DNA from 2 places in the Pseudomonas sp. DF11 genome. Region 2 is predicted to be linked to the other one. Evidence: riboswitches for the same ligand, from Rfam matches in the RefSeq annotation. Region 2 holds a riboswitch; the other holds the start of a gene.
What was found. A riboswitch is a leader RNA that binds a small molecule or an ion and turns the genes downstream of it on or off. The one in region 2 is predicted to bind cobalamin.
Positions count from the first base shown of each region.

Region 1 (15,788 bases), on a different contig from region 2:
CAGCCCCGCTTCCCGCTGGCCCTTGTGAATGCTCAGCAGCCCGCCACGGAACACTTCGGTCAGGTAAGCACCGGCGTACAGCGACAGGGTGATGACGAACGACGGCAGCTTGTCCAGGCGAATGCCCAGGCTCGGCAAGGCGAAGTAGATCAACAGGATCAGCACCAGGATCGGCGTATTGCGGATCACCGTGACATACACCGACGCCAGCACCCGCAACAGCCGATGCTTGCTCAGCAGCGCGAACGCCATCGCCAGGCCGATCACGCAACCGATGGCGATCGACACCAGCGCCAGGGACAGCCCCAGGCCGAGCCCCGCCAGCAAGGTGTCGAAATCGCGCCAGACGGCGGCAAAGTTCAACTGATAATTCATGGTCGACAGTACCTTCAACGGGGCGCCCAAAAATGGCGCCCCGGGCTCACAGGGTCATTTGAATTCGACAGGGAAACCGATCGCTGGCGATGGCAGCTCGACGCCGAACCACTGTTTGAACGACGCTGCGTATGTCGGGAACTCCACGCCGGTCATGGCTTCATGCAGGGTGGTGTTGACGAAGTTCAGCCAGTCCTGGTCGCCACGCTTGACCGCGCAAGCATAGGTTTGTGGGCTCCAGGCGTAGGCCGGGCTGCGGTAGCGACCAGGGTTCTGCACCATCAGGTACTTGACCGAGGATTGGTCGGTAGCAGCGGCATCGGCACGACCGGAGTTCACCGCCTGGTACATCAGATCGACACTGTCGTACTGGTCAACCTTGGCCTTGGGCAGTGCCTGGTGCACCAGCTCCTCGGCGTAGACGTTCTGCAGTACCGCCACGGTGACACCGTCGCCACCCGCCTTGAGGTCTTCGATTTCCTTGTACTTGCTGTTGGCCGGCAGCAGCAGGCCCACGCCTTCGCGGTAGTACGGCAAGGTAAACGCCACTTGCTGGGCACGGCTGGCGGTGACGGTGATGAACTGGCAACTCATGTCGACCTTGTCGGTCAGCAGATTGGGAATGCGTGCATCAGAAGACTGCACCACGAACTCGACTTTTTCCGGGTCATTGAACAGGCCCTTGGCGACCATCCGTGCGATGTCGATATCAAAACCCTGCAACTTGCCATCCGCTCCCTGGAAGTGCCACGGCGCATTGGTACTGCCCGTGCCCACGATCAATTTCCCGCGCTGCAGCACGCTGTCCAGCTTGCTGTCGGCCGCCTGGGCGACACCCATGGCAGCCGTCGTGGCCGCGAAGAGAAAAACACACGCTTTGAACAAGGAAGGTCGGCGTTGCATGGCAAGCACTCCAGAATGAGTTTATTCCGCTATACCGGAACATGGTATGTAACAACGGAATAGACAGCAGAAAGTGTGCCACAGGCTTGAGAGCCATGGGAGAGGAAAATGGAAAGTGAAGAAAATCAGGGGGATGGGAAAAACAGACCTGCGGACGGTGGCGCCCGTGTGCAAATGCGGTTGCTACCGTTGGCCACGACGCACGGGTAATAGGGCCCCAAACCGGAGCTGCGCCGGGTGGCACTGCACCGAAACGAAACGGGCGTGCGCTAAAAGCAGAAGTGGAATTGTGAATGAGTACCTGTGGGAGCGGGCTTGCTCGCGAAGGGGGCGTACATTCAACTTCTTGGTTGACTGACACGCCGCCTTCGCGAGCAAGCCCGCTCCCACATTATGTTCGGTGGTGTTGCTGAAAGGTAGGCGGCCTACTTGCGCTTGTAGCTCTTGCTGCCGCCAGGCGTGAGGCAATAGACCCCACCCCGGGGCCCGACGCAATAATTGCCACTGCCACATTGGCAACCGTCGGAAGATTTGAGCAACGACTGCGGCCGAGCTTCATTGCGCAGCCCGAGCACAGCAGAACAGGACTTCTTCGAAGCACTGATGGAGCCGTCATTGCACAGGAAGGTATCGCCATCACACCCGGCAATCCCGCCCTTGCGTCCGGAACACGGTTGATTGGCAGCGAGGGCCGAAGTACCCAGGGCCAACAACAGGATTGCGACACTGGTGCGCAGTAAACCGGACATTCCGTGACAGAGACTCATGACAGCTTCCTGGCTGATAGGTAGCCCTATGCTATCACCGGATACCGGTAGCACCTAACGCCCGCAAAACCTCACCCTGGACAACATCCGCAGATCCCCATCGCGGTAATAGTCATCGCTCCAACTGTCGTCCGCCGCCAGGGGCTTGACCTGCTTGAGCGCGAGTTTTTTTGCGAAATAGCGGAAGCGGTAGTGCTCATAAAAGCGCAACAGTTCCAGCCCGTAACGGTCGGCCAGGTCGGTGTCGCCCTGGATGATGAGGTAGTTCTCGTCATTGCCGCTGCTGGCCGCGGCGCTCAGGTTGTGGCTGCCGCTGATGATGGTCGGTGTGTCGCTGGTGAAGTCGGTGACGATGGCTTTGGTGTGCACCAGCAGGTTGCCCTTCTGGCCTTTCATGTTCTCCTTGAGCCAGCCTTCCAGGCCGGTGTTGAGCAGTGCGGTGGCGGCGAATTCGGCGGTGCGGTCGGCGTGAAAGCCAGTGATGCGGCTCTTGGTGTTTTGCAGGCCGTAGCGCAGCACATCGTCATTGGGCTGGCCGAGCACGGCGTCGAGGATGCGGTCGGGCAGCACAAAGGCGGTGACGAACAACAAGTCCTTTCGCGCGCCCTTGATGATGTCGACAAAGCGATCCAGATCGCCCTCCCCGGTGCGCGGTGAAAACCCGGCGAACAACGCCTCTTGTGGTGCCATGGCGTTGTTGCGGGTCAGCCATTGGCGAGTGGCATCGACGTCCTGAGGCTCGGCCCAAATTTGCTCGAACACCTGCAGGTAGCTGGTGCTCACCCGAGAATCATCCAGCACATGAACGACGTTGGCCTGGCGGTAGACACCATTGGCGGTGAAGTTGGTGCTGCCGCACAGCACAGCTTCCGGTTGCAATGAACCACTGCCATCCACCTTGCTCAGTACGATGAACTTATCGTGGAAAATGTTATGGGTGACTCGTCCACGCTTGTTGGCCGCCGGCATTTTTTCGAGGCTGGCTTCGTTGCGCGCCGTGGTGTCGTCGCCCGGCTCGGCGTGGTACAGCACCCTCACCTGGGCACCGCGAGTATGGGCGGCCGTCACCGCGTCGACGATCACTGGCAGTTCGTATTCATAGATGGCGACATCCAAGGCCCAGTTGGCATCCAGTGCCCGGTCGATGAAACCGGTCAAGCGACCCAGCAAGCCGTTCTCCAGCCAACGGCGCGGGGCGTCGGGCCAGTCATCGATGGACAGATTCTTGTTCGCGCCAATCAGCGCATCCACTTCAGGAAACTTGCGCTGGAACGCCTGGCTGGCGGCCACGGCCCGATTGAAGATGACCCGCTGATTGGCCGGCTGGCCGTCGTCGCTGGTGACCGTGACCTCCAGGGATTCGCCCAATTGCGGCGCATCGGGGCTGCCATAGGCCAGGTGCACGCGGTAGTGGATCGTCACGCCGGGGTTGACAGCGTAGTCGGCCCAACGAAATTTCTGCAACGGAGCCTTGTCGCTGGGGGTGGCGTGGAATTGCGGGAACGTGTGGGCCTTGTCGGGAAAGGTCAGGCTGTTGAACAGGAACAGCCAGGGTTTGTCACCCTGCTGCTTCTCGATGGCAAAACCCAGCAAGCCCTTGCGCCTGGGTTCGGCCAGGTCCATGGCGAGCAGCACACCGTTGGTGCCGGCATAGGCCTTGACCCGAAAATCGTCCTGGGCGTTGGTGACGAGTATGCGCATGGTTCACTCCTGTGAGGGACTGCCTGAGCATAGAGCAGTGATCCAGGTTAAGGAGACAGATCCGGGACCGAGGTGACGCTAATCGCGAGCAGGCTCGCTCCCACAAGGGGCCATTGGTGGTAAGTCGTCATGTGTTCAAAACACAATCCATGTGGGAGCGAGCCTGCTCGCGATGAGGCCCGATCCAACACCGTAAATCTCAGCTGGATAGCCCTTCATCGATATGCCGATACTCCGCCCCCAACTGCCCCGCCAGTTGCCGGGCCCGACCCAGGCGAATCGGGCCGCGCTCGATGTCGATCAACAGGCACGGGCAATCCAGGCATGGCAGTGCCAGCCCTTCTTTCACTCGCCCATCCGTCATCAGCAACACGCGCTGCTGCTCCGCAGGGAAACGCTTGCGTCGCGCCGTCAACCAGCGCCCGGCCTCGTTCAGCGCCGCGAGCAACGGTGTACCGCCACCGGCGCCCAGGCCATCGAGCCAAGTTCGCAGGCCGGCGGAGGCCTTGAGCCCCTGCACCTGCCAGTTCGGCACAGAGCCGCTGGCCGTCAGCAGGGCCAAGCGGGCACGCTGTCGGTAGGCATCGTCGAACAGTTGCGCCAGCAGGCCTTTGCCATCGCTGAGGGCTCGATGTCGACGGGTCGAGGCCGAGGCATCGACGATCACCAGCCACAACTCATGGGGCGAGCGATGGCGAGCGTGAAAGCGCAGGTCTTCGTACAGGCGCGGACGACCATTGAGCAACGTCCCCGGCCAGTTCACTGCACCGCTGGCCGCCGCTTTGCCATGGCCGTGGCGGCCCTGGTCGAGTCGTCCCGCACGGGGTCTGGCATTCGCCCCCGCCGGTGAACGGGGGCGAATGCCTAGGGCTTTTTTGGCCAGCTCGGCACTTCACGCCGGGCACCGGTCGGCAATGCCCGGGCCGGCAAGTCACCCCACTGGCCCTGGCCTTCGTTGGTCTGGCTCGTTGCATTGGCAGGCGTTTGCGGCGCTTGGGACGGTGTCGGTGCTGAATGTCCATGCCGCCGGTGACGCAAGGCAAACTCGGCGACCGCATCAATGTCTTCAGCGGCAATCGCGGCGGCCCCGCGCCAGGCGGCATGGGCCCGGGCCGCTCGCAGCCAGACCAGGTCGGCGCGCAAACCATCGACCCCGGCGGCAAAGCAGCGCTCGGTGATCTGCGCCAGCGCCCAGTCATCCAGGGCGATCCCGGCCAAGCGGTCGCGCGCCTGCTGGCAACGTTCGCGCAGTTGCCGCTGGGCGCTCTCCCACTCCGCGCAGAAGGTCGCAGGATCACTGTCGAAATCCAACCGCCGCCGAATGATCTGCCCACGTTCAACCGGGGCGGTGTGACCGTCGAGGGCCACATTCAAACCGAAACGGTCGAGCAATTGCGGGCGCAATTCGCCCTCTTCCGGGTTCATCGTGCCGATCAGCACAAAGCGCGCCGGATGCCGGTGGGAAATGCCATCGCGCTCGATCAGGTTGGTGCCGCTGGCGGCCACATCGAGCAGCAAGTCCACCAAGTGATCGGGCAGCAGGTTCACTTCATCGACGTACAGCACGCCACCGTCAGCCTTGGCCAGCACGCCGGGAGAGAATTGCGCGCGCCCCTCTCCTAAAGCTGCGTCCAGATCGAGGGTACCCACCAGCCGCTCTTCCGTGGCACCGAGGGGCAAGGTGACGAATTGACCACTGGCCAGCAGGTCCGCCAAGCCCCGGGCCAGCGTCGACTTGGCCATGCCCCGCGGACCTTCGATCAGCACGCCGCCGATCTTTGGATCGATGGCGGCCAGGCACAGGGCAAGTTTCAAGTCATCGGCGCCGACCACGGCGCAGAGCGGAAAATGCGGGGTATCGGTCATAGCTAATTCTCAAGGGTGGTCGGTAACGTCAACGTGAACAGAGTACTTGTGGCGAGGGGATTTATCCCCGTGGGACTGCGAAGCAGGCCCCAATGTAGACAAGAGGATCGCTTCGCAACCCAGCGGGGATAAATCCCCTCGCCACAATTCAGCCCATCGCAGGGGTTGTGTCTAGCCTGCAAATAGACAAGTCAGTTGTCTTCTTCTATGTCCAACAACAAATTCTCCAGCGCCTGGCGATACTCGCCCGGTTCCTGCCACATCCCCCGCTGCTGCGCTTCGAGCATGCGCTCGGTCATGTCCCGCAGGGCATCGGGGTTGTGCTGGCGGACGAAATCCCGGGTGCCCGGGTCAAGCAGGTAGGCATCGGCCAGCAACGCGTATTGGTGATCGTCGATCAATCGGGTGGTGGCGTCGAACGCGAACAGGTTGTCCACCGTCGCCGCCAGTTCGAACGCACCTTTATAGCCGTGACGCTTCACACCGTCGATCCACTTCGGATTCGCCGCGCGGGAGCGGATGACGCGGTTGAGTTCTTCCTTCAGGGTGCGGATCTTTGGCAAATCCGGCTGGCTGTGATCGCCATGGTAACTGGCCGCCGCCGCACCGCTGAGGGTCTCCACGGCTGCCAGCATGCCACCCTGGAACTGGTAGTAATCGTTGGAATCGAGCAGGTCGTGCTCGCGGTTGTCCTGGTTCTGCAACACCGCTTGCACCTGGCTCAAGCGCCGGGAGAATTGATCCCGAGCGACGCTGCCTTCATCACTGGCGCCGTAGGCGTAGCCGCCCCAGTTCAGGTACACCTCGGCCAAATCCTCGCGGCTCTGCCATAAGCGACCGTCAATCGCGCCCTGCACGCCCGCACCATAGGCACCAGGCTTGGCACCGAAGATCCGCCAACCGGCCTGGCGGGCCGCAACCTCAGGTTCGAGACCCGAGGCCAGCAGGGCTTCGCGCTCGCCACGGACCTTGGCCGCCAAGGGGTTCATGTCGTCCGGTTCATCGAGGGCGGCCACCGCCTGCACCGCCGCATCGAACAGACGGATCAGATTGGCGAAGGCGTCACGAAAAAAACCTGACACCCGCAGCGTCACATCGACCCGGGGCCGGTCCAACAGGCTCAACGGCAGAATCTCGAAATCATCGACCCGTTGGCTGCCGGTGGCCCACACCGGGCGCACACCCATCAACGCCATGGCCTGGGCGATGTCGTCGCCGCCGGTGCGCATGGTGGCGGTGCCCCACACCGACAGGCCAAGCTGGCGCAGGTGATCGCCGTGGTCCTGCAAGTGCCGTTCAAGAATCAGGTTCGCCGACTGGAAACCGATGCGCCACGCCGTGGTGGTGGGCAGGTTACGTACGTCCACCGAGAAGAAGTTGCGCCCGGTGGGCAACACATCCAGGCGGCCACGACTCGGCGCGCCGCTGGGCCCGGCCGGGACGAAGCGCCCGTCCAGGGCATCGAGCAAGCCGCGCATTTCCGCCGGGCCGCAGGCGTCCAGGTGTGGGGCCACGACGGATCGCAGGTTTTCAATGATGCTGCTGACCACCTCCCAACCTGCCACATTCAATTGCTCGACCGCGCCATCCAGGGCCTGCTCGATCAACTGCGCCGCAAACAGTTCCAGGCGCTCGCGGGTATCGCCAGCGGTGCGCCAAGGCTCGGCGCTGACCCGGCGCAACGCTTCGGGGCAGTCGCCAGTCCAGGGCTCGGCCAGGGCACAATCCAGCGGATCGAAACCCAACCCGAACGCCTTGGCCAGTGCTCGCAGCAGGCTCGACTGCGCGCCCTTGCCATCGCCACGGGGTATGCGCAGCAACGCCAGCAGCGTGTCGATACGCAGGCGTCCGCTGGGCGATTCACCAAAAATGTGCAGGCCATCGCGGATCTGCGATTCCTTCAAATCACACAGATAGGTGTCCAGGCGCGGCAGCCAGATCGCTGCGTCGGCATCGCTGTCGAGCGCGGCATCGAGTTGCAGCTCGCGGTCGATGTGCGTCTCGCGCACCAGCTTCAGAATGTCCCGTTGCAGTTCCCGGGCGCGGCGCGGATCGAGCAACTGCGCCTCGTAGTATTCGTCGGCCAACAGCTCGAGGTTACGCAGCGGCCCGTAGGTTTCGGCGCGGGTCAGCGGCGGCATCAAGTGGTCGATGATCACTGCCTGGGTCCGACGCTTGGCCTGGGCGCCCTCACCCGGGTCGTTGACGATAAATGGATAGATGTTCGGCAGCGGTCCCAGCAATGCATCGGGCCAGCAACTCTCCGACAGCCCGACGCCCTTGCCCGGCAGCCATTCGAGGTTGCCGTGCTTGCCGACGTGGATCACCCCGTGGACGCCGTAGGTGTGACGCAACCAGAAATAAAACGCCAGGTAACCGTGGGGTGGCACCAGGTCCGGGTCGTGGTACACCGCACTTGGATCGACCTGATAACCCCGCGCCGGTTGGATGCCGACAAAGGTCAGGCCCAGGCGCAGGCCGGCGACCATCAGGCGCCCGTCGCGGAACATCGGGTCATGCTCGGGCGAGCCCCAACGCTCCAGCACCGCCTGGCGGTTGGCCTCGGGCAATGCATCGAACAGGGCCTGGTAAGCGTCGAGGGCCAGGCTCTGGTGACACGGGCGCAAGTCGAGGCTGTCCAGGTCGTTGCTGACCCCGCCGAGCAATTGCTGGATCAGCGCGGTGCCGCTGGTCGGCAGTTCGCCCGGCAATGGATAACCCTCGGCCTGCATGGCCCGCAGGATATTCAGCGCCGCCGACGGGGTGTCCAGGCCGACACCGTTGCCGATACGCCCGTCCCGGGTCGGGTAGTTGGCGAGGATCAGCGCCACGCGCTTTTCGCCGTTGGGCAGGCGCGCCAGGGTGGTCCAGCGCCGGGCCAGTTCGGCAACAAAATCCATGCGCTCGGGCACGGCCCGGTAACAGACCACATCGCTCTGGCTGCGCTCGCTGCGCCAGGCCAGGTCCTTGAAACTGATCGGGCGGCTGATGATCCGTCCGTCCAGCTCCGGTAAGGCAATGTGCATCGCCAGGTCCCGCGAGCCCAGGCCCTGTTCGCTGGCGCGCCAGCCGGGTTCGTTGTCCTGGGCACAGATCGCCTGGATCACCGGGATGTTGCGGCGAAACGGCCGCAGGTGCGGCGCTTCAGGGCTGGATTGGGCGAAGCCGGTGGTGTTGAGAATCACCCCGGCTTCGACCTCATCCAGCCAATCTTCCACCAGCGCGAGGCAACCGGGTTCCTTGAGGCTGGCCACGGCAATCGGCAGTGGATTGAGCCCCGCCACTTGCAAGCGCTGGCAGAACACGTCAATGAACGCGGTGTTCGCCGCTTGCAGGTGGGAGCGATAGAACAGCACCGCCGCCACCGGTAGATCGGCCCGCCAGTCGGCTTGCCAATCGCCGAGGCTGGCGTTGGTGTTTGCGGGGTGATAAATCGCCGTGCGCGGCAGGACTTGCGGTTCCTCCCACGGATAATCACGGCCGAACCATTGGCTGCCCAGGTTGTGAAACAGGTCCAGGGCATTGCCCAAGCCACCCTGGCGCAAGAACTGCCAGAGCCGGTCGCGATCCTCGACGGGCACGTTGCTCAGGTCACTGAGCTCCGGGTCCGGGCGATCATCCCCCGGTACCAGGATCAGCTTCACCCCACGCCCGGCCAATTCCATCAGGCGCTCGATGCCGTAGCGCCAATAGCCGATGCCGCCGTGCAGCGACAACAGGATGACCTTGGCGTGGCGCAGTACGTCCTCGAAATACAGGTCCACCGAGGCGTGGTTCTGCACCTGCATCGGGTTGGCGAGGCGAAACTCCGGATAATCGCCTGGCAACTGCCTGGCCGCTTCGGCCAGTAGCGCCAGGCTGGAATCACCGCTGCACAGGATCACCAGTTCGGCTGGGGTTTGCCCCAGGTCAGCAATGTTGTCGTCCGATACAAAGCCGCCGGGCTGGGTCCTGAGCAGGTGCATGGCTTAGACGCTGAGAGCGGCGCGCAACTGCGCTTCAAGCAGCCCGGCATCGAGCGCCTGGCCGATCAGCACCAGCCGGGTGACCCGCGCTTCATCGGCGCCCCACTGGCGGTCGAAATGCTTGTCGAACCGCGTACCGACGCCTTGGATCAGCAAGCGCATCGGCTTGTTCGGGATCGCCGCGAAACCCTTGACCCGCAGCACGCTGTGCTGGACCACCAGTTGTGTCAACGCGTCCAGCAGCAGGCTTTCGTCGGCCTGGGGCAACTCGATGGAAATGGAGTCGAAGGCGTCATGATCATGGTCGTCTTCGTCGCCGTCATGGTGATGATCGTGGTGGCTGTGGCGGCTGTCGATGTGTTCTTCGGAGCCGGCGCCCAGGCCGATCAGCACGTCCAACGGCAGGCGACCGCTGCTGGCTTCGATGACCTTGACCGCCGGCGGCAGCTCTTCGGCCACTTCCAGGCGGACTTTTGCCAGGTCTTCAGGGCTGATCAGGTCGGCCTTGTTGAGGATCACCAGGTCGGCGCTGGCCAGTTGGTCGGCGAACAGTTCGTGCAGCGGCGATTCGTGGTCCAGGTTCGGGTCGAGCTTGCGCTGGGCATCGACCTGGTCAGGGAAGGCGGCGAAGGTGCCGGCGGCCACGGCCGGGCTGTCGACCACCGTGATTACCGCATCGACGGTGCAGGCGCTGCGGATTTCCGGCCACTGGAAGGCCTGGACCAACGGCTTGGGCAGGGCCAGGCCGGAGGTTTCGATGAGGATGTGGTCGAGGTCGCCGCGCCGGGCCACCAGCTCGCGCATCACCGGGAAGAACTCTTCCTGCACCGTGCAGCACAGGCAACCGTTGGCCAGTTCGTAGACACGGCCGTTGGCTTCTTCTTCGGTGCAACCGATGGAGCACTGCTTGAGGATCTCGCCGTCGATGCCCAGCTCGCCGAACTCGTTGACGATCACGGCGATGCGGCGGCCCTGGGCGTTGTCGAGCATGTGCCGCAGCAAGGTGGTTTTACCCGAGCCGAGGAAACCGGTGACGATGGTGACGGGAAGTTTGGCCAGTGTTTTCATCCGATGCCCCTTGGCAAAGTGGCGGGCAAACGGGACGACAACCGCAGGCAAGGCATGCGCGGAAGATTTCGCCACCGGATCACCCCGCCCGGTTGTAGTGAGAATCTGCGTCGAGGCAGGTCTCCTGGCTGACGGCGGGCCAGTCATTGACTGGCGATTGCTGCGCCTTCCCGTGCGCCTGGTGTAAAGGGCATGCACAGTGGCCTTGCAGAAACAGCACCGTTCACAGTTGCGGGGGCAGCCGCGGCTTGGACCGCGTTCCCTTCTTAGCTTCGGCACAGGCCGAAGAACCTCGAAGATGCAAGGCTACGCAGGGTGTGGGGGCGGGTCAATCTCCAGAGCGTTTTGCGGTGCATGCGCTGGCCTCATCGCGAGCAGGCTCGCTCCCACAGTTGATCTTGGTTGAACATGAATGTTGTGTCCGGCGCGATTCATTGTGGGAGCGAGCCTGCTCGCGATGGGTTCAACTCGCTGTCAATCTGCAAACCCATGCCAATTGACGTCCCGCCCCCGCCCATGCTCTCCTGTGCGCCTAGTTACGGGTGCCCTTCACAGGGTGAAACGGGAAACCGGTGAATCGTGTGCTTTACTTCAAGGCCACGTCAGTCCGGTGCTGCCCCCGCAACGGTAAGCGAGCGAAGCGTCTGAACCACTGTGTCTGTCGACATGGGAAGGTGACGCTTGCAGGCCAGGCACAAGCCCGGCCCCTCGCAAGCCCGGAGACCGGCCCATGACTCAAGCATCAACAAACCCGCGGTGGGCGGGCGCTGTTCGAACCTTGGCGGGCTTTCGCCCGGGGTTTCATTGCGCTCGAATCACCCACTGAACAAGAACAGAGGGAAGCGCCATGTCGACCATCAGCAGCACCGCCCGCACCGCCAGCAGCACCACTACCCTGAGCCAACGCCTGAGCGCCGCGATCCTGGCCTCGATCCTGGGCGCCGGCCTGGTCTATTTCGCCGGTTTCTCCCACATCGAAGCGGTGCACAACGCGGCCCACGACACCCGCCACAGCGCCGCCTTCCCGTGCCATTGAGAACCGACGACATGATCAAGCGTATCGCGCAGACCGCCGGTTTCAGCGGCTTGCTGGCCGCCCTGCTGCTGACCCTGCTGCAAAGTTTCTGGGTATCACCGCTGATTCTCCAGGCTGAAACCTATGAGAAGGCTCCAGCCGCCGAGGTCCACGAACACGCCGACGGCGTTGCCCACACCCATGATGCCGAAGCCTGGGAACCGGAAGATGGCTGGCAGCGCGTGCTGTCCACCACCGGCGGCAACCTGGTGGTCGCGGTGGGTTTCGCCCTGATGTTGGCGGGCCTGTACACCTTGCGCGCCCCGACTCGCACTTCCCAGGGGCTGCTTTGGGGCCTGGCCGGTTACGCCACCTTTGTCCTCGCGCCGACCCTCGGCCTGCCACCGGAACTACCCGGCACCGCTGCAGCCGACCTGGCCCAGCGGCAGATGTGGTGGATCGGCACTGCGGCGTCCACGGCGGTGGGCATCGCCCTGATCGCCTTCGGCAGACATTGGCTGCTCAAGCTGCTGGGCGTGGCGACGTTGCTGGTGCCCCATGTCATCGGCGCACCGCAGCCGGAAGTTCACTCGATGCTGGCGCCCGAAGCGCTGGAAAGCCAATTCAAGATCGCCTCGCAGTTGACCAACATCGCGTTCTGGCTGGCCCTGGGCCTGATCAGCGCCTGGCTGTTTCGCCGCGATAGCCAAACCCACCACGACGCATGACCACCGAGCCGATCCTGGTGATCGGCCTGGGCTGCCAGCGTGGTTGCCCGGCCAGTACGCTGCGGGCCTTGCTCGACCAGACACTGCTGGCCCACGGCATTGCGCTCGATCAGGTGCAAGCCCTGGCCAGTATCGACCTCAAGCGTGACGAACCGGGCCTGCTGGAGCTGGCCGAACAACTGGCGCTGCCGCTGACTTGCTTCAGCGCCGAGCAGTTGGCCGGCTACCAGGGGCGACTCAGTCACCGCTCCGAGATCGCCTTCGAACGCACAGGCTGCTATGGCATCGCCGAAAGCGCCGCCCTGGCCCTGGCCGACCAATTGGGCACGACGCCCGCGATGCTGCTGATTCCCCGTCAAAAAGGCCCCATGAGCACGTTGGCATTGGCGCGCGCGTCGTAAATCCCGATAATCCGCCCCCAGGATCATGAGCGATCTTCATCTGGACGACGCTCACCCATCTTTCACAGGAGCCGGTCATGACCGTTTACTTCATCGGCGCCGGCCCCGGCGACCCGGACCTCATCACAGTCAAAGGCCAACGACTGATCCGCAACTGCGCGGTGATCATCTACGCCGGATCCCTGGTGCCAACGGCGGTAATTGAAGGCCATCGCGCCGAACAGGTGATCAATAGCGCCGAGCTGCACCTGGAACAGATCATCGAATTGATCAAGAGCGCCCATCTCAAGGGGCAGGACGTGGCCCGGGTGCACTCTGGCGACCCGAGCCTGTACGGTGCCATCGGTGAGCAGATTCGTTGCCTGCGGGAACTGGACATCCCTTTCGAGATCATCCCAGGCGTCACCGCGACCTCAGCCTGCGCCGCCCTGCTGGGCGCCGAACTGACCTTGCCGGACATCTCCCAAAGCCTGATTCTCACCCGCTACGCAGACAAAAGCCCGATGCCCGCTGGGGAAGAACTCAGCAGCCTGGCGCAACACGGGGCGACCATGGCGATTCACCTGGGGGTCAATCATCTGGAAAAAATCGTCGACGAACTGCTGCCCCACTACGGCGCCGATTGTCCAATCGCGGTGATTCACCGGGCGACCTGGCCGGATCAGGAATGGGTGCTGGGGACGCTGGCCGATATCTCCGAGAAGGTGCAGGCCAAGGGTTTTCGCCGTACGGCGCTGATTCTGGTGGGGCGCGTGCTGGGTAATGAGGTGTTCAGCGAATCGTCGCTGTACCGCGCCGGGCATGCGCATCTCTACAGGCCTTGACTCAATCAGCAAGAGCCAACAGGGATTGGCGGCGGTCGGATCTGCGCCCATAAAAAAACGGTGCTCACGGGCACCGTTTTTTATATCCGCAGCGAACACCTATCAGTAGTAGGCGTTTTCTTTCTGCGTGTGGTCGGTCACGTCGCGCACGCCCTTGAGCTCTGGAATGCGCTCGAGCAAGGTGCGCTCGATGCCTTCCTTCAAGGTCACGTCAGCCTGGCCGCAGCCCTGGCAGCCGCCGCCGAACTGGAGCACGGCGATACCGTCTTCCACCACGTCGATCAGCGAAACCTGGCCGCCGTGGCTGGCCAGCCCCGGGTTGATTTCGGTTTGCAGATAGTAATTGATGCGCTCGTTGACCGGGCTGTCGGCATTGACCATCGGCACCTTGGCGTTCGGCGCCTTGATGGTCAACTGGCCGCCCATGCGGTCGGTGGCGTAGTCGACCACCGCATCGTCCAGGAACGCTTCGCTGAACGAGTCGATGTAGGCGGTGAAGCTCTTGAGCCCCAGCGCGGTGTCTTCGGCTTTCTCTTCCCCCGGCTTGCAGTAGGCAATGCACGTCTCAGCGTACTGGGTGCCGGGCTGGGTGATGAAGATGCGGATCCCGATACCTGGGGTGTTCTGCTTGGACAGCAGGTCGGCCAGGTAATCGTGGGCGGCATCGGTAATCGTAATAGCGGTCATGGGAACTCCTCGCAGGCTTGTCGGCAGTTTACGCCAATCAACGCGCCGGACAAAGTCCCAGTATTTTTGTCGGGAAAGCAGCCAGCGGCGACGGGTTCCGTCGCCGGGCCTCCCGATCAGAGGTTCTGGTAGCGATTCATGTCCAGCACACCGGCCTCCAGAGGCTCCGTTTCCTGGATATAACGGTCCAGATCATGGAAGTAGTCCCAGAACTGCGGGTGGCTGCGACGAATCCCCCAGCGCTCGACGATCCGCTCGAACGCCGGCACGTCCTGGGCGTTTTCCATGGCATCGACAAACGCCGGCACCTGCCCGGCGGGGATGTTGAAGATGAAGTTCGGGTAGCTGCTGAGCACGCCCGGATAGACCGTCAGCGTGTCCAGACCCGGCTGGTAGCGCATCTCCTCGCCCAACAGGAACGCCACGTTGCTGTGGGCACGGTTGCGCAGCAGGCTGTAGACCTCACGATGACCGCTGGCGGTTTCGATGCGCAGCAGGGTCGCTTCCGGCAGTTGGTCGATCACCTTGAGCCCCGCCGCCGGGCGCGACACCAGCCGACTGAGGGCCTGCTCGGCGTTTTGCAACGTCGGATCGATGTTCGGCCGCGAGCAGTAGGCGCCGTCGCAACGGTTGATCGGATCGGGCCGCGCATTCAGGTCGCCATAACGGGCCAGCAATTGCTGGGCAAAATCGCGCTTGGGGTCGCGTTCGTCGAGCTTGAGGGCGGTCGGCTTGTCATTGTCGATGGACTCATAATCGAGCCACATCTTGAACTTGCCGCCGGCCTGATACCAGTCGTCGAGGTAGCCTTCCCGGGAGTCGGCCGGCATCAAGCGCAGGAAATTCTGCTCCGCGCCGTTGCGGATCAGGTCGAAATACAAGCGAGTCTGGGCCTGATGGGAGACGTTGCCGAACACATCGAAATTCACCGCCAACTGGTAATAGGTACGCTCCAGCAACGGGAAATCGAACAGCCACATCGTCTGTGGCACCTCCCCGATCAATCCCTTGGTGACCGAAGCACTGTCGAAATGCCGGAAAATGCTCAACAGCGCATTGTCATTGCCGGCCCATAACGTCGACCAGCTCGGCGCCGGAAGCTCGGCATAGTTGTCGCGGCGCAAGGCTTCGTACTCGTTGCGTTTGTCGCGGTAGTCGAGCCACAGGCTGAGAACGCTGCCCACGTCATCGTTCTGCCCGGGCATCGCCAGCAACGGCGTGGCCTGGCCGCGGTAGTTCGGGTCGGTGATGTACAGGTCATGCTCGGGAGCCTGGAACAACGCCCAGAAATTGTCACGGATCACATCCGTGGCGATCTGGCCCCGGCACACCGGCCCGCGGATGAAGGTGCGCACAAAATACTCGGCGTTATCGAGCATGAACTGGTAGCGCGCTTGCGCCGGAATCGCTTCAAACGTGGAAAACGGATTGGCCCGGCGCTCCGGCCCGTAGCCCGGCAAGGCGCTGACCTGCCATTTGCCGCTGTAG
Region 1 is NZ_JBYVYN010000009.1:166,155-181,942, forward strand. Features, by position in the region: gene AC30D9_RS24195 (amino acid ABC transporter permease) at 1-375, opposite strand, end outside; gene AC30D9_RS24200 (transporter substrate-binding protein) at 430-1,278, opposite strand; gene AC30D9_RS24205 (YdcA family protein) at 1,704-2,027, opposite strand; gene AC30D9_RS24210 (phospholipase D-like domain-containing protein) at 2,100-3,746, opposite strand; gene AC30D9_RS24215 (vWA domain-containing protein) at 3,946-4,509, opposite strand; gene AC30D9_RS24220 (magnesium chelatase ATPase subunit I) at 4,611-5,612, opposite strand; gene cobN (cobaltochelatase subunit CobN) at 5,804-9,577, opposite strand; gene cobW (cobalamin biosynthesis protein CobW) at 9,581-10,645, opposite strand; cobalamin riboswitch at 10,743-10,955, opposite strand; cobalamin riboswitch at 11,169-11,391, shown strand; gene AC30D9_RS24235 (CbtB domain-containing protein) at 11,493-11,681, shown strand; gene AC30D9_RS24240 (CbtA family protein) at 11,693-12,388, shown strand; gene AC30D9_RS24245 (cobalamin biosynthesis protein) at 12,385-12,789, shown strand; gene cobM (precorrin-4 C(11)-methyltransferase) at 12,867-13,613, shown strand; gene nfuA (Fe-S biogenesis protein NfuA) at 13,716-14,300, opposite strand; gene AC30D9_RS24260 (fatty acid cis/trans isomerase) at 14,417-15,788, opposite strand, start outside.
Region 1: it holds a riboswitch for cobalamin, as region 2 does, so the genes downstream of both, AC30D9_RS24235 (CbtB domain-containing protein) here and cobO (cob(I)yrinic acid a,c-diamide adenosyltransferase) in region 2, are expected to answer to the same signal.

Region 2 (15,788 bases):
GACGTGCTCTTCCGCGCCCTGGGCCTGGTGGGTACGCCGTATCGTTGGGGTGGTAATACGCCGGACTCGGGTTTTGATTGCAGTGGTCTGATCGGTTATGTCTACCGCGATGCCGCTGGCATCTCCTTGCCGCGCTCTACCCGCGAAATGATCGGCATGCGCGCCCCCGATGTCGGCAAGGACGCGTTGCAGACCGGCGACCTGATTTTCTTCGCCACCAACGGCGGCTCCCAGGTCAGCCACGCCGGGATCTATGTCGGCGAGGGCCGTTTTGTCCACGCGCCGGCCACTGGCGGTACGGTCAAGCTCGACAGCCTGTCCAAGAGCTATTGGCAGAAAGCCTATCTGAGCGCCAAGCGGGTGTTGCAGCCGGAGCACCTGGCGCGTAATCCCTGAAGTGTTTTACCTGGCTCAGTGCAAAATTTGTGGCGAGGGGATTTAGCGAAACGTCGCACCGCCCCGCTGGGCTGCGAAGCAGCCCCAAAAATTGAATGCTTGAATGCGAGCTGTCTGATACATCGAGGTCAGAGGTTCAGGGCTGCTGTGCAGCCCAGCGGGGATAAATCCCCTCGCCACAAAGGTGTGTCGGCCTTATTTGCCTGACACCCGCCAAATCTTGTTCCCCACATCATCAGCCACCAGCAATCCACCCTGCTTGTCGATCACGACGCCCACTGGCCGGCCCTGGGCTTTTTCGTCGGCGTTCAGGAAACCGGTCAACACATCCACCGGTTGCCCCACCGGTTTACCGCCGCTGAACGGTACGAAAATCACTTTATAACCACTGTGGGGCTTGCGGTTCCAGGAACCATGCTGGCCGACGAAAGCCCCCTCGGTAAACGGCGCAGGCAAGGTGCTGCCCTCGGCGAACGTCAGGCCCAGTGAGGCGGTGTGAGGGCCGACGGCGTAGTCCGGGGCGATGGCCTTGGCCACCAGCGCCGGGTTCTGCGGTTCGACCCGGGCATCGACATGCTGCCCATAGTAGCTGTAGGGCCAGCCATAGAAGGCACCGTCCTTGACCGATGTGATGTAGTCCGGCACCAGGTCGCTGCCGATCTCATCCCGTTCGTTCACCGCTGTCCACAGCGCGCCGCTGCGGGGCTCCCAGGCCAGGCCGTTGGGGTTGCGCAGGCCTGAGGCGAAGATCCGGTGATTGCCGCTGGCACGGTCCACTTCCCAGATGGCCGCGCGACCTTCTTCGGCTTCCATGCCGTTTTCCGCGACGTTGCTGTTCGAGCCCGTGGTGACATACAGCTTGCTGCCGTCGCGGCTGGCAATCACGTTTTTGGTCCAGTGGTGGTTGAGCGTGCCTCCGGGCAGATCGACGACCTTGGTCGGCTGCGCCTTGATTTGCGTGTCTCCGTCCTTGTAGGGAAAACGGATCAGCCGGTCGGTATCGGCCACATACAGGTCATTGCCCACCAGGGTCATGCCGAACGGCGAGTTGAGATTTTCCAGGAACACCGTGCGGGTTTCGGCGATGCCGTCGTGATTGGTATCGCGCAACAGCGTGATGCGATTGGGGCTGGGCACTCCGGCTCCGGCGCGGCCCATGACCTTCTTCATCACCCAGCCACGGATGCCCTTGGCGTCGTCCGGCTTGGGCGGGGCGTTGGTTTCGGCCACCAGCACATCACCGTTGGGTAACACATAAAGCCAGCGCGGATGGTCCAGCCCTTCAGCGAACGCGCCCACTTGCAGGCCCTGGGCCGGGGTTGGCTTGGCGCCTTCGGGCCAGCCGATGGCTTCGGCGATGTTGACGGTAGGGACGAGGGTCTTGTTCGGTTCGGGCAGTTTCGGCGCAGGACCGGTGCCATCGGACACTTGCAGCGTGGAAGACTCGCCACAAGCGGCAAGCCCGGCGGCAAGGGCGACGACCAAAAGATGAGGTGGCTTGAGCATGCTGGCTTCCCTATGAATGCATGTAGTTATTCATAGAGGAGCGTAGACACGCGATGGTTCAACTGCAGGCGCGTGTCAGCAAGCTCCGCACAGTCCTGGCGAGTCAGCCGTGGGCCTGTTTGAACAGCACCGCAATCCCCGGATGATAGTGACCTGCTTCGTTGCGCAACTTGCGGTAGGCGTAAGGGAAGTACCAGGCCACGGCGCAGGTGTTTTCCTTCTGCAGGTCGTCGACCATGTCCTGCAATTCTTCGGGCGTAGCGCTTTGCTGGGGCTTTTGCGGCGCGACGAACAGGCAGCCCAGCTTCAGGTCGCTGGCGTAGCTGATGCGCTTGGCGTCGCTGGTGGCTTCCAGCAGCGGCTGGGTCAGGTTCAGGTTGGTGACCTTGGGCCAGCGTTGGGTGGCTTGGATAAAGGCGCGTTCATCGGCACCGGCGATGAACAGATCGGCGCTGACGTTGCGTTCGCCTTCTTCATTCTGCTTGCGGGTCGGCGCGTTCTGCAGCGTGACCATCTCGGCCATCCAGGCGGCGGCCGATAACAGGCCAAGGTTGGCCCGTTCATCGAACCAGTAAGGGGTGTCGTTATCGCCCCGTACGGCGTTGTAGCGGTCGATACAATCAAACCAGCGTTCCAGCACCGGGCGCAGGAATTCCAGTTTTGGATTGCTGATGAGCATGCCTTGCATGTTTTGCCCTCTTGTTCTTGTGATATCGGGTCGTGATGCCTATTTGATATCACTTGCCGTAGCGTGGCACAAGATTGGCGTCATTTTATTGATCAGGGCCAATGTTCGGTGCATGTCCTATGGCGGCTTTAATTGACGCTCCACCCCCAACCCTCTAACCTTCGCCGCTTGTTTCAGGTGCTCTATGACCCCGGTCGATAGAGTGAAACAGGGAAGCCGGTGAGTGCACACGAACCCGGCGCTGCCCCCGCAACGGTAAATGAGTCAACGCTGTGCTCTGTGGCCTGTGTGGTGAGTTCGTCAGTTCAAATTCGGATGTCAGAAGTCCATAGCCAAGGCGCTGTGACGAGTCATAGCCCGCTATGGCGAGGAGCAGCAACGCAGGATATGGACTTCTGACGCCGAAGTTGAACTGACAGAACTCGCTACACAGGCCACTCACCACTGTGTCGTAGACATGGGAAGGCGCACAGCCGGGCATTGCGCCGCTCATGAGCCCGGAGACCGGCCTGATTCATCCAACGGCATCACGGTGGGCGATGCCAGGCTCGCTGCCGTCCTTTTTATGCCCGCCCGCCGTTATCCAATCTCAACGGAGAGCTTCCATGACCGACACCCCCGATCGCGACGAACGCCACCTGGCGCGCATGCTGCGCAAGAAAGCCGTGATCGACGAGCGCATCGCCAACTCGCCGAACGAGTGCGGCCTGCTGCTGGTGCTGACCGGCAACGGCAAGGGCAAGAGCAGCTCGGCGTTTGGCATGCTCGCACGGTCCATGGGCCACGGTATGCAATGCGGAGTGGTGCAGTTCATCAAGGGGCGCAACAGCACCGGTGAAGAGCTGTTCTTCCGCCGCTTCCCGGAGCAGGTACGTTTTCACGTGATGGGCGAAGGTTTCACCTGGGAAACCCAGGACCGCCAGCGTGATATCGCCGCCGCCGAAGCCGCTTGGGCGGTGTCGCGGCAATTGCTCAGCGATCCGTCCATTGGCCTGGTGGTGCTCGATGAACTGAACATCGCCCTCAAACACGGCTACCTCGACCTCGATCAGGTGTTGAGCGATCTGCAAGCCCGTCCACCTATGCAGCATGTGGTGGTGACCGGGCGTGGTGCCAAGCCGGAGATGATCGAACTGGCCGACACCGTCACCGAAATGGGCATGATCAAGCACGCGTTCCAGGCCGGCATCAAGGCGCAGAAAGGCGTTGAACTGTGAGTGATGCTCGCCACTGTCCGGCGGTGCTGATCGCCGCTCCGGCCTCGGGGCAAGGCAAGACCACCGTCACCGCCGCCCTGGCCCGTTTGCATCGCAACCAGGGGCGCAAGGTGCGCGTCTTCAAGTGCGGCCCGGACTTTCTCGACCCGATGATCCTCGAGCGCGCCAGCGGCGCGCCGGTCTATCAATTGGACATGTGGATGGTCGGTGAGCAGGAAAGCCGCCGGCTGTTGTGGGAAGCCGCCGCTGAAGCGGACCTGATCCTGATCGAAGGGGTGATGGGGCTGTTCGACGGCACCCCTTCCAGCGCCGATCTGGCGCGACATTTCGGTGTGCCGGTGCTGGCGGTGATCGACGGCACGGCCATGGCCCAGACTTTCGGCGCCCTGGCCTTGGGCCTGGCCCGTTATCAGCCGGACTTGCCATTCGCCGGGGTCTTGGCCAACCGCGTCGGCACCCTGCGCCACGCACAATTGCTCGAAGGCAGCCTGACCGAAGGCCTACGCTGGTACGGCGCGTTGTCCCGGGAAACCGGCATCGAGTTACCCAGCCGCCACCTCGGGTTGGTCCAGGCCAGCGAATTGAACGACCTCGACCTGCGCCTTGATGCAGCGGCCGACGCCCTGGCCGGCAGTTGCGAAGTGGCGCTGCCGCCGGCAGTCGAGTTCGCCGCCCCCGAGGTGATCAACCCACAACAATGGCTCGACGGTGTGCGCATCGCCGTGGCCCGGGACGAAGCGTTTGCCTTCACCTATGGCGCAAGCCTCGATCTGCTGCGGGCCATGGGCGCGCAGTTGAGCTTCTTTTCACCGATCCATGACAGCGAACTGCCCGAGGCGGACAGCCTTTATCTGCCTGGTGGTTATCCGGAGCTGCACCACGTTGTGCTGGCCCGCAATACCCCGATGCTGGCCGCGATTCGTGCCCACCACGCAGCCGATAAACCGTTGCTCGCCGAATGCGGCGGCATGTTGTATCTGCTCGATTCATTGACCGATGTCGACGGCGTGCGCGCCGAACTGCTGGGATTGTTGGCCGGCGATGCGCAGATGCAAAAGCGCCTGGCGGCCCTGGCGCTGCAATCGGTGGATTTGCCGGAAGGCAACCTGCGTGGGCACACCTACCATCATTCCCTGACCAACACTGAACTTGAACCGATTGCCCGTGGCCATAGCCCGAATGGCGGGCGAGGCGCGGAGGCGGTATTCCGGCAGGGGCGGATGACGGCTTCTTATGTGCACTTTTATTTTCCGTCCAATCCCAGGGCGATTGCCGCGTTGTTTGCACCTGACCTTGAGGCCGCCTTCGCGAGCAAGCCCGCTCCCACGTTTGATCACCTAAACCCTGTGGGAGCGGGCTTGCTCGCGAAGAGGCCATGACAGACACCGCTTTCTCCCAAGCCGAACGCGACGCCATCTACCGCGCCATCGCCGAACGTCGTGACATGCGCCACTTCACCGGCGGCACGGTCGAACCGGCCTTGCTGCGCCGCCTGCTGGAAGCCGCGCACCAGGCCCCCAGCGTCGGCCTGATGCAACCGTGGCGATTCATCCGCATCAGCGACCGCGCCTTGCGCGGGCAGATCCGCGAACTGGTGGAGCAGGAACGCATCCGCACCGCCGAGGCCCTGGGCGAGCGCAGCGATGAGTTCATGAAGCTCAAGGTCGAAGGCATCGACGACTGCGCCGAGGTGCTGGTGGCGGCGTTGATGGAGGATCGCGAGCGGCACATCTTCGGTCGACGGACCTTGCCGGAAATGGACCTGGCCTCGCTGTCCTGCGCGATCCAGAACCTGTGGCTGGCCTCCCGCGCCGAAGGGTTGGGGATGGGCTGGGTATCGCTGTTCGAACCCCAGGCCCTGGCCGATCTGCTGGGCCTGCCCACCGGGGCCAAGCCGCTGGCGGTACTTTGCCTGGGGCCGGTCGAGGGGTTTTATCCGGCGCCGATGCTCGCCCTGGAAGGTTGGGCGCAGCCGCGTCCGCTCAATGAACTGCTGTATGAAAATCGTTGGGGAGTGAGCCCATGAGCGTGGCGTTGCTCAGTGCCGCCGCGGTGGCGCTGGATGCGCTGTTGGGCGAGCCCCGGCGCTGGCATCCGTTGGTGGCGTTCGGTGGTTTTGCTGATCGCATCGAACAGCGCTTCAATTCCGGCGGGCGCGGCTGGCGCAGCCACGGGGTGACGGCGTGGATCATCGCCGTGGTGCCGCTGACCCTGCTGGCCACGGCCCTGTCCTGGGCGCCTGTGGTGGGTTGGCTGGTGGAGATCCTGGCGTTGTACTGTGCCCTCGGCCTGCGCAGCCTTGGTGAGCATGTCGAGCCGGTGGCGCGGGCGTTGCGCAGCGGTGATCTGGAGCAAGCGCGTCAGCGTGTCGGCTATCTGGTCAGTCGCGAGACGCGCGAGTTGGACGAGACAGCCGTGGCCCGCGCCGCCACCGAATCGGTGCTGGAAAACGGCAGCGACGCGGTGTTCGCCGCGCTGTTCTGGTTCGCTGTGGCTGGCGCGCCCGGCGTGGTGCTGTACCGCTTGAGCAATACCCTCGACGCCATGTGGGGCTATCGCAATGAACGCTTCGAGCGTTTTGGCTGGGCGGCGGCGAAGATCGACGACGTGCTCAACTACATTCCGGCGCGCCTGGTGGCGTTGACCTACGCGCTGCTCGGCAAGACCCGCCTGGCGCTCAAATGCTGGCGCACCCAGGGCCCAACCTGGGACAGCCCCAACGCCGGGCCGGTGATGGCCGCCGGGGCCGGTGCGCTGGGCGTCGAGTTGGGCGGGGCGGCGGTTTATCACGGCGAGCTGCACCAACGTCCGCCCTTGGGCGAAGGTGTGCCGGCCAGTGCCGACTCCATCGATCTCGGCTGGCAATTGGTCCAGCGCGGGGTATGGTTGTGGTTGCTGATTCTCTGCCTGGGAGCTGAGTTTTATGCTTGAGCACGGTGGACGCCTGCGCAACGCGGCCAGGCAATACGGGATTGCCGAGGCTGATTGGCTCGACCTGTCCAGCGGCCTGGCGCCCTGGCCGTTCGAGGTCCCGGCGATTCCCCTGCGCGCCTGGGCACGCTTGCCGGAAACCGATGATGGCTTGGAGCAGGCCGCCTGCGATTACTACGGTGCGTTGGATGTGCTGCCGGTGGCTGGTTCGCAGATGGCTATCCAGTTGTTGCCGCGCCTGCGTCGGGCCGGCAAGGTCGGCGTGCTCTCGCCGTGTTACGCCGAACATGCCGAAGCCTGGCGCCGCAGCGGCTACATCGTGCGCGAAGTGTTGGCGTCGGAGGTGGATTTCTTCATCGACAGCCTCGACGTGCTGGTGGTGGTCAATCCAAACAATCCCACGGGCCTGAGCCTGGAGCCCGAGCGCTTGCTTGACTGGCATGCCCGCCTGGCCCAGCGCGGTGGCTGGCTGGTGGTGGATGAAGCCTTCATGGACATCACGCCGTCGCTGAGCCTGGCGGCGCACACTCATCTGGTCGGGCTGATCGTGCTGCGTTCGTTCGGCAAGTTCTTTGGCCTGGCCGGGGTGCGCCTGGGGTTTGTCTTGGCCGAGCGCCGCTTGCTCAAGTTGCTCGCCGAACAGGTCGGGCCGTGGGCCGTCAGCGGGCCGACCCGGGTACTGGGCCAGGCGTGCTTGCTGGACAGCGATGCCCACGCCCGTCAGCGCCAACGCTGCGAAGCCAGCAGCCAACGCCTGGCGCTGATGCTCGAGCATCACGGCTTCAAGCCTCAGGGCGGCTGCGGATTGTTCCAGTGGCTGGTCACCGAGCACGCCCAGGGGCTTCACGATTTCATGGCCCATCGCGGCATTCTCCTGCGGTTGTTCACCAGTACCGGCAGCCTGCGCTTCGGACTGCCGGCTGACGACAGCGAATTCCTGCGCCTCGAACAGGCCTTCGAGGCCTACGCCAAGGACGTTCAATGACCACAGTGATGGTGCAAGGCACCACCTCCGATGCCGGCAAAAGTACCCTGGTCACGGCGCTGTGCCGCTGGGTCAGGCGCCAGGGCGTGAGTGTGGTGCCGTTCAAGCCGCAGAACATGGCCCTCAATAGCGCTGTGACCGCCGACGGCGGTGAAATTGGTCGCGCCCAAGCCGTGCAGGCCCAGGCCGCCGGGCTCGAACCGCACACCGACATGAACCCGGTTTTGCTCAAGCCCAACAGCGATACCGGCGCCCAGGTGATCATCCACGGCCGCGCCGTCACCACCATGAACGCCGTGGCCTATCACGATTACAAAGCCATCGCCATGCAAGCCGTGCTCGCCTCCCACGCACGTTTGAGCGCCGCGTATCCAGTGGTGATGGTGGAGGGCGCCGGCTCGCCAGCGGAGATCAATCTGCGCGCCGGTGACATCGCCAACATGGGCTTTGCCGAGGCGGTGGACTGCCCGGTGCTGCTGATCGCCGATATCAATCGCGGCGGGGTGTTCGCTCATCTGGTCGGTACGCTGGAGTTGCTATCACCGAGTGAGCAGGCGCGGGTCAAGGGCTTCATCATCAACCGCTTTCGTGGCGACATCGCCTTGCTGCAACCTGGCCTGGACTGGCTGGAGGCGCGCACCGGCAAACCGGTGATCGGCGTGTTGCCCTACGTGATGGACCTGCATCTGGAAGCCGAGGACGGCCTCGACCAGCGCCAGATCGACAAGGCCGAGCAAGTGCTGAAAGTGGTGGTGCCGGTGTTGCCGCGCATCAGCAACCACACCGATTTCGATCCGTTACGCCTGCACCCGCAGGTCGACCTGCAATTCATCGGCCCCGGCCAAACCATCTCGCCGGCCGACCTGATCATCCTGCCCGGTTCGAAAAGCGTGCGTAGCGACCTGGCCTACTTGCGCGCTAACGGCTGGGACACGGCGATCCAGCGTCACTTGCGCTACGGCGGCAAGTTGCTGGGCATCTGCGGCGGCTTGCAGATGCTCGGTCAGCAGGTTCACGACCCGCTGGGGCTCGAAGGTGCGGCGGGTTCCAGTGCCGGGCTGGGCCTGCTGGCCTTCGAAACGACCCTGGAACATGAGAAACAACTGCGCAATGTGCGCGGGCGATTGGCCTTGGAAGAGGCTGAGGTTAGCGGCTACGAAATTCACGCGGGCGTGACCACCGGCCCTGCCCTGGAAAACGCCGCAGTGCACTTGGAAGACGGCCGCTGCGACGGTGCCCAGAGCCTCGACGGACAGGTGTTCGGCACCTACCTGCATGGGCTGTTCGAGTCGCCCCAGGCCAGCAGCGCGTTGTTGCGCTGGGCCGGGTTGCAGGATGTGCAAACGGTGGACTACCACGGCTTGCGCGAGCGGGATATCGAACGGTTGGCGGATCTGGTGGAGCGGCATTTGGATACTGGGCTGTTGCGTGAACTCTGTGGGGTTTGAGGTGGCTGTGTCGGCCTCATCGCGAGCAGGCTCGCTCCCACATTGGATCTCTGATGACCACAGAATTCATGTACATCCTAGATCAACTGTGGGAGCGAGCCTGCTCGCGATGACGCCGGCAGCGACACCGCCTATTTGAAAGGTAAACAACATGCTGCAACTCATCCTCGGCGGCGCTCGCTCCGGCAAGAGTCGCCTGGCGGAAAAGCTCGCCACGGACAGCCGATTACCCGTGACCTACATCGCCACCAGCCAACCCCTGGACGGCGAGATGAACGCACGGGTCGCCCAACACCGCGCCCGCCGTCCGGCCGAATGGGCCCTGGTGGAAGAGCCCTTGGCCCTGGCCCGAGTGCTGCGGGAAAACGCCGCTCCCGGGCAATGCCTGCTGGTGGACTGCCTGACCCTCTGGCTGACCAACCTGCTGATGCTCGACGATCCCGAGCAACTGCATACCGAACGCCAAGCACTGCTGGACTGCCTGGCCGCGTTGCCCGGTGAAATCATTTTTGTCAGCAACGAGACCGGAATGGGTGTCGTGCCCCTGGGCGAGTTGACTCGCCGTTACGTCGATGAAGCCGGTTGGCTGCATCAAGCCTTGGCCGAACGTTGTCAGCGCGTCGTGCTGACCGTCGCCGGCCTGCCCCTGACTCTCAAAGGTACTGCGTTATGAATCACCGCTGGTGGCTGGACCCATGCAAGCCCTTCGACACCCAGGCTTTGGAGCAGGCCACGGCCCGTCAGCAACAACTGACCAAACCCGCCGGTTCATTGGGCCGACTGGAATCGGTGGCGGTGCAACTAGCGGGCCTGCAAGGGCAGGTCAAGCCGAGCCTGGATCGGCTGTGGATCGCCATTTTCGCCGGTGACCACGGCGTGGTGGCTGAAGGCGTATCGGCCTATCCCCAGGAAGTCACCGGGCAGATGCTGCTCAACTTCGTCAGCGGCGGTGCGGCCATCAGCGTCTTGGCGCGGCAACTGGGCGCGTCCCTGGAAGTGGTGGACCTGGGCACCGTGACGCCTTCGTTGGACCTGCCCGGTGTGCGCCATCTGAATGTTGGCCCCGGCACGGCGAATTTCCTCCAAGGCCCGGCCATGAGCGCCTCCCAGGGCGAACAAGCCTTGCAAGCCGGCCGCGACAGCGTGGCCCGTGCCGTCGCCACTGGGGCGCAATTGTTCATCGGCGGCGAGATGGGCATCGGCAATACCACGTCCGCCAGTGCCCTGGCCTGCGCCTTGCTCGATTGCCCGGTGGCGCAACTGGTCGGGCCGGGCACGGGGTTGGACGCGGCGGGCGTCAGGCGCAAGGCCGAGGTCATCGAACGGGCCTTGGCGCTGCACGCTGCCCAGCACAACGACCCGTTGCAGACCTTGTTCAACCTCGGCGGTTTTGAAATCGCCGCGTTGGTCGGTGCGTATCTGGCCTGCGCCCAACAGGGCGTTGCGGTGCTGGTGGACGGTTTCATCTGCAGCGTCGCCGCCCTGGTGGCCGTGCGACTCAACCCAGCGTGCCGGCCATGGCTGCTGTTCGGCCATCGTGGCGCCGAACCGGGCCATCGCCACGTACTGGAAACCCTCGGTGCCGAACCGCTGCTGGAGCTGGGCCTGCGCCTGGGCGAGGGCAGTGGCGCGGCGCTGGCGGTGCCGCTGTTGCGCCTGGCCTGTGATCTGCACGGGCAGATGGCGACGTTCGCCGAAGCGGCCGTGGCGGATCGTCCGGCATGACCTTGCGCCTGGACCTGCTGCGTCACGGCGAAACCGAACTGGGTGGTGGCTTGCGCGGCAGCCTCGACGACGCCTTGACCGCCAAGGGCTGGGAACAGATGCACGCGGCGGTGGAGCAGGGCGGGCCGTGGGATCGCTTGGTTAGTTCGCCGTTGCAGCGTTGCGCCCGCTTCGCTGAACAGCTCGGAGCCCAACTCGGCGTGCCGCTGCACCTGGACCAAGACCTGCAAGAACTGCATTTCGGCGCCTGGGAAGGCCGCAGCGCGGCGGCATTGATGGACACCGACGCCGAAGCCTTGGGCCGGTTCTGGGCCGATCCCTACAGCTTCACGCCACCCGATGGCGAGCCGGTGCTGGCGTTTTCCAGCCGCGTGCTGGCAGCGGTCGAACGCCTGCACGCTGCCTACGCCGGGCAACGCATCTTGCTGATCAGCCATGGCGGCGTCATGCGTTTGCTGCTGGCCCAGGCCCGAGGCCTGCCTCGCGAGCAACTGCTCAACGTCGAAGTCGCCCACGGCGCGCTGTTTTCTCTGCAAGTGTCGTCCGACGCCGTGCTGACAGAGGTCGGCTGAAGATGCTGCCATTCTGGATCGCCCTGCAATTTCTCAGCAGCCTGCCGGTGCGCCTGCCGGGCATGCCCGAGCCGGAACAACTGGGCCGTTCGCTGCTGTTCTATCCGCTGGTGGGGCTGCTGTTCGGTGCTTTACTGTGGTTGCTCAATGCACTGTTGCTGGGAACGCCGCCATTGCTGCACGCCGCGCTGTTGCTGACCGTGTGGGTATTGCTCAGCGGCGGCCTGCACCTGGATGGCCTGGCCGACAGCGCGGACGCCTGGCTGGGCGGCTTCGGCGATCGCGAGCGCACGCTGCTGATCATGAAAGACCCGCGCAGCGGGCCGATTGCCGTCATCACGCTGGTGTTGGTGCTGTTGCTCAAATTCACCGCGCTACTGGCGTTGATCGAGCAAGGGCAGGGCGTGATGTTGATTATCGTGCCGGTGTTGGGGCGTGCCGCGTTGCTTGGGCTGTTCCTGAGCACGCCTTATGTGCGGGCCGGTGGTTTGGGCCAGGCGCTTGCTGACCATCTACCCCGGCGTGCGGGTTGGCAGGTGTTGTGGGTGGGTGCGCTGGGCTGTGTGCTGGTGGTGGGCTGGGCAGGTGTCGTTGCGCTGCTGGTCGCTGTGGCGGTGTTTATCGGCTTGCGCCAGATGATGCTGCGCAGGCTCGCGGGGTGCACCGGGGATACCGCCGGGGCCTTGTTGGAATTGCTGGAGATGGCGGTATTGGTGGGTGTGGTGTTGTTCTGAATTTGTCGTAGCACCTGTCAACTCTGACAGTATCGCCTCGTTAAAAACCGGTGCTTAATTCGCTCAAGGCCTTGGCTGCCACGCAGAGCGATGGGAAGCGTTGTGTAGTGTCCGGTGTTATCGATCTGCCAAAAAACTGGATGGCCGTTGGTGTCTCAACGGCTGAACGTTGTCAATGGGAGAGCGATAACATGGCAAATGCGGATAAAAAACTGGCGCGACGTGAGGCAAACAGCGCTTATCTCAGGGAGCGCACCGAGCACCAGTCGAGGTTGGGCAACCAATACATCATCATTGATCATCCTATAGTGGACATCGCCACAGGTCTGCTCAGCGGCCCCGAACTGAAGGACGGGTTGAAGGTGCAAATTCGTAAGTGGGATGCCCTACCGCCTCCGGGCTTACCGGAGACGATCCAGGTCATGTTCGATCGTACCGGCAATGGTCGTTTTGAGGTCGTGGCAGAACATGAATTTGTAATTCCTCTAGGTGGTAGCGACTTTCCGGAGACCTTCCCCTACCCGATGCTCATCAGGGTCGACGATCTTCCACAAAACTCTCCGTGCCGTGTGAGATATGACCATTATGTTTATAACAACGAAGAAGACGAAGCAGACAAATCTCCGATAACTCCGCTCATTTGCGACCGATTGCCACCCTATGATCGCGCCCCGCCGGAGGCACTGATCTTTGCAACCACCTACTTCGATGACAGCAACCTGGCCCCCGGCAGCAAACTGAAGGCCACGATTCCTGGTTATGATGATTGGCAAGCGACTGATCAAATCGCCGTTTATCTGGTGGACGCTGCCCATATTCCTGACGAGCCGACTGGGCTCATCCCGATTTTCTTCGACTATGTCCCCGCCCCGGGCATCTCGGACACCGAGATAGAAATCGATGGCGACCGTGTTCGTGAGTTTGGCGATGCCGAATGCGTGTTCATCTACGTCTTGATCGACAAGGCGACCAATACCAGCGTTCTGTCGCTTTGGCAGAAAATAAGCCTCACCTTCGGACGGCTACCGACCAACCTGCAAGCACCGGAGGTCCCCCAAGCGGATCCGGGGCCGTTGGTGGTCGAGCATGCTTTGTCGGGGGTGAGTGTCTGGATTCCCCTGTATGACAATCACAAGAGTTATGACTTCATTCGATTGAAGTGGGGGAGCAAGACGCTGGAGGACGTTGCTGTTGGGCCTAACCCGCCGGCCAGGATCGAGATTCCGGTGGAACCGAAACTCCTCATGCTCGAGGAATACGGCGAAAACACCACTGGCGACAAGGTGACCAACATCAGTTATCACGTCGTGCGTAAAAACCGGCTATTCGGACCTGAAGACCTCGATATCGACGTCAACTTCGAGGTGCCGATCCCCTGGGTCCCCTGGCCGTTTCCCGGCTGGCCGAATCCGGTGCATCCAAGCTTGAAGATAGGTGTCGTTACGAATTGGGATGGTAGCCGGACCAACCAGTTGACGCGGGCCGACAAGGACAAGGCGGCGGATTTCACCTTTACCTGGTACGCCGAGGCGGTTGACGGCCATGTCATCGATTTTTTCTGGAATGGCACTCGTGTCGTTGAGGCCCAGATCACCTTCGATGATACGCAGCATACACCTGGCGACGACGAAACCGTCGAGATCCCTTGGACTTACATCAAGAACGGCGGCAATGGCACCGAGGTACCGGTGCACTATCAGTTGAGCGCGCCAGGCATTGAGAATGACCTGGAATCCACCCCAACCGAGGTCGACGTCAATGCCATAGCCGTTGAACTGCCACCTGCGAGTTTTCCTACCATCGACACCACTTATCCAGGCTGCTCGGTGCTGGATGACGATGGCGCGCTCCAGGTCGCCATCCCTGACCTCACCGGCGTGCTCGAGGATGGTGACGAAATCAATTTCGTCTTCACCCCCATGAGAGGGGAGTTCCTGAGCGACCCTGAAGATCCGATCACCGCCGCGATATTCAGGCAAGACTACGTGTTGGGCGCTGCCGGTACACCTCTGACCGGCTTCATCATTCGAGTGGCACCTTATGCGGACCATATCCTGCCGCTTTATACCGAGAACGCAGGAACGAATCGCAGGGGCCGGGCGAAGATCCAGTATTTCCACGATGACGGCTCGGAAATACTTGAATCGACACCGCACACAACCATCACCGCCTTCCACCTGCCGGACACGCCGTGCGAGATCCCAAGGCCTTAGCCTGGAAGCATGCACCCGGGCGTTTGTTGCCCGGGTGTGCATGTTGACGCTCCCTCATGGAGGGACCTCTACATCGATATTTCACACCGAAGCAATGAGAAAAATCTCACGAACACAGGGATAAGTCCTACATATCTTCCGGAAACGAGTGCTTAGGATTGCCGCCTTTTGATCGTCCAGAGCAAGGCGGCAAGGCCAGGCAAGGGCGATTGCCAGACAGCTTGTTCACCCAGGAGTTACTCATGTCCGTCAGCCACTCATTCTCCATCACGCCGCTTGCGCGCGTTCTCAAACTTGTGACCCTCGCGCCATTGCTGCTACTGAGCCCGACCGGCCTGGCGCAGACGCTCATCGAAAACGGTGCGTCCAAGACCATCGGTGCCACCACCACGACTGACGATTACCTGGTGGAGACCGAAAGCAAGCTGACGGCCAACGGCGCAACGACTTACCAGATCCGTGCATCCGGCGGGTCGACGATCAATCTGAGCGATACCCAGGTTACCGCTCAAGGCAATGCCAACGGAGTCGATTTAGCCGGCAGCGAAGCGACTATCGCCAACGGCAGCAAAGTCGTCAGCAGCAACATCGGGCTGCGTCTGGCAACATCAGCCACCGGTGGATCTACCGCGGTGGTCAGCGACAGCGAAATCATCGGTGGGCGAGTAGGGGCAACCCTCAGTGCCAGCAGCCAATTGATACTTGAGGCAGGCTCCACCCTGATTGGCAGCAACGCCGATGGCATTGGCGTGCGTAGCTTCGGCAGCAAGATTTCCGCCACCGACAGCACCATCGTTGGGGGGCTCAACGGTGTGTACGTGTTTGCCGACCTCAACCTGTCCGCCGACAACGCATTGATCCTGGATAACTCCCGCGTCGAAGGCTTGACCGGTTCGGCGATCGTTGTCGATGGCCAGACCCAGACCAACAACGAACGGGTGAATATCGAAGTCAACAACGGCTCTACCCTGGTGGCTGGCAACGGTAAGCTCTTGGAAGTCGTCAATGGTTCTTCGGCGAATTTCAAGGCCGATAACAGCCAATTGGTCGGTGACATCATCGTGGAGGAAGGCAGCAGCGCTAACGTTGTGTTCGATAACTTCGCGACGCTCACCGGTCGCCTGGAAAACGTCGAGAGCCTGGCCATCAACAACGAAGCCCGTTGGATCATGGTCGGTGATGGCGAGGTCGAGAAGCTTTCCATGAACGGCGGTGGCATTCAGTTCGGCAACCCGGGCGAATTCTACAAATTGACCGTGGGCGAGCTGTCGGGCAACGGTACCTTCTTCATGCACACCAACTTTGCCACGGGCCAGGTCGATACGCTGACCGTGACCGGGACGGCCACCGGTAATTATCAGGTGGCGCTCGAC
Region 2 is NZ_JBYVYN010000015.1:43,397-59,184, forward strand. Features, by position in the region: gene AC30D9_RS28270 (C40 family peptidase) at 1-396, shown strand, start outside; gene AC30D9_RS28275 (PQQ-dependent sugar dehydrogenase) at 592-1,902, opposite strand; gene AC30D9_RS28280 (hypothetical protein) at 2,006-2,590, opposite strand; cobalamin riboswitch at 2,749-3,117, shown strand; gene cobO (cob(I)yrinic acid a,c-diamide adenosyltransferase) at 3,196-3,807, shown strand; gene AC30D9_RS28290 (cobyrinic acid a,c-diamide synthase CobB) at 3,804-5,186, shown strand; gene bluB (5,6-dimethylbenzimidazole synthase) at 5,183-5,833, shown strand; gene cbiB (adenosylcobinamide-phosphate synthase CbiB) at 5,830-6,738, shown strand; gene cobD (threonine-phosphate decarboxylase CobD) at 6,731-7,723, shown strand; gene AC30D9_RS28310 (cobyric acid synthase) at 7,720-9,171, shown strand; gene cobU (bifunctional adenosylcobinamide kinase/adenosylcobinamide-phosphate guanylyltransferase) at 9,323-9,844, shown strand; gene cobT (nicotinate-nucleotide--dimethylbenzimidazole phosphoribosyltransferase) at 9,841-10,896, shown strand; gene cobC (alpha-ribazole phosphatase family protein) at 10,893-11,468, shown strand; gene AC30D9_RS28330 (adenosylcobinamide-GDP ribazoletransferase) at 11,471-12,202, shown strand; gene AC30D9_RS28335 (hypothetical protein) at 12,394-14,415, shown strand; gene AC30D9_RS28340 (autotransporter outer membrane beta-barrel domain-containing protein) at 14,658-15,788, shown strand, end outside.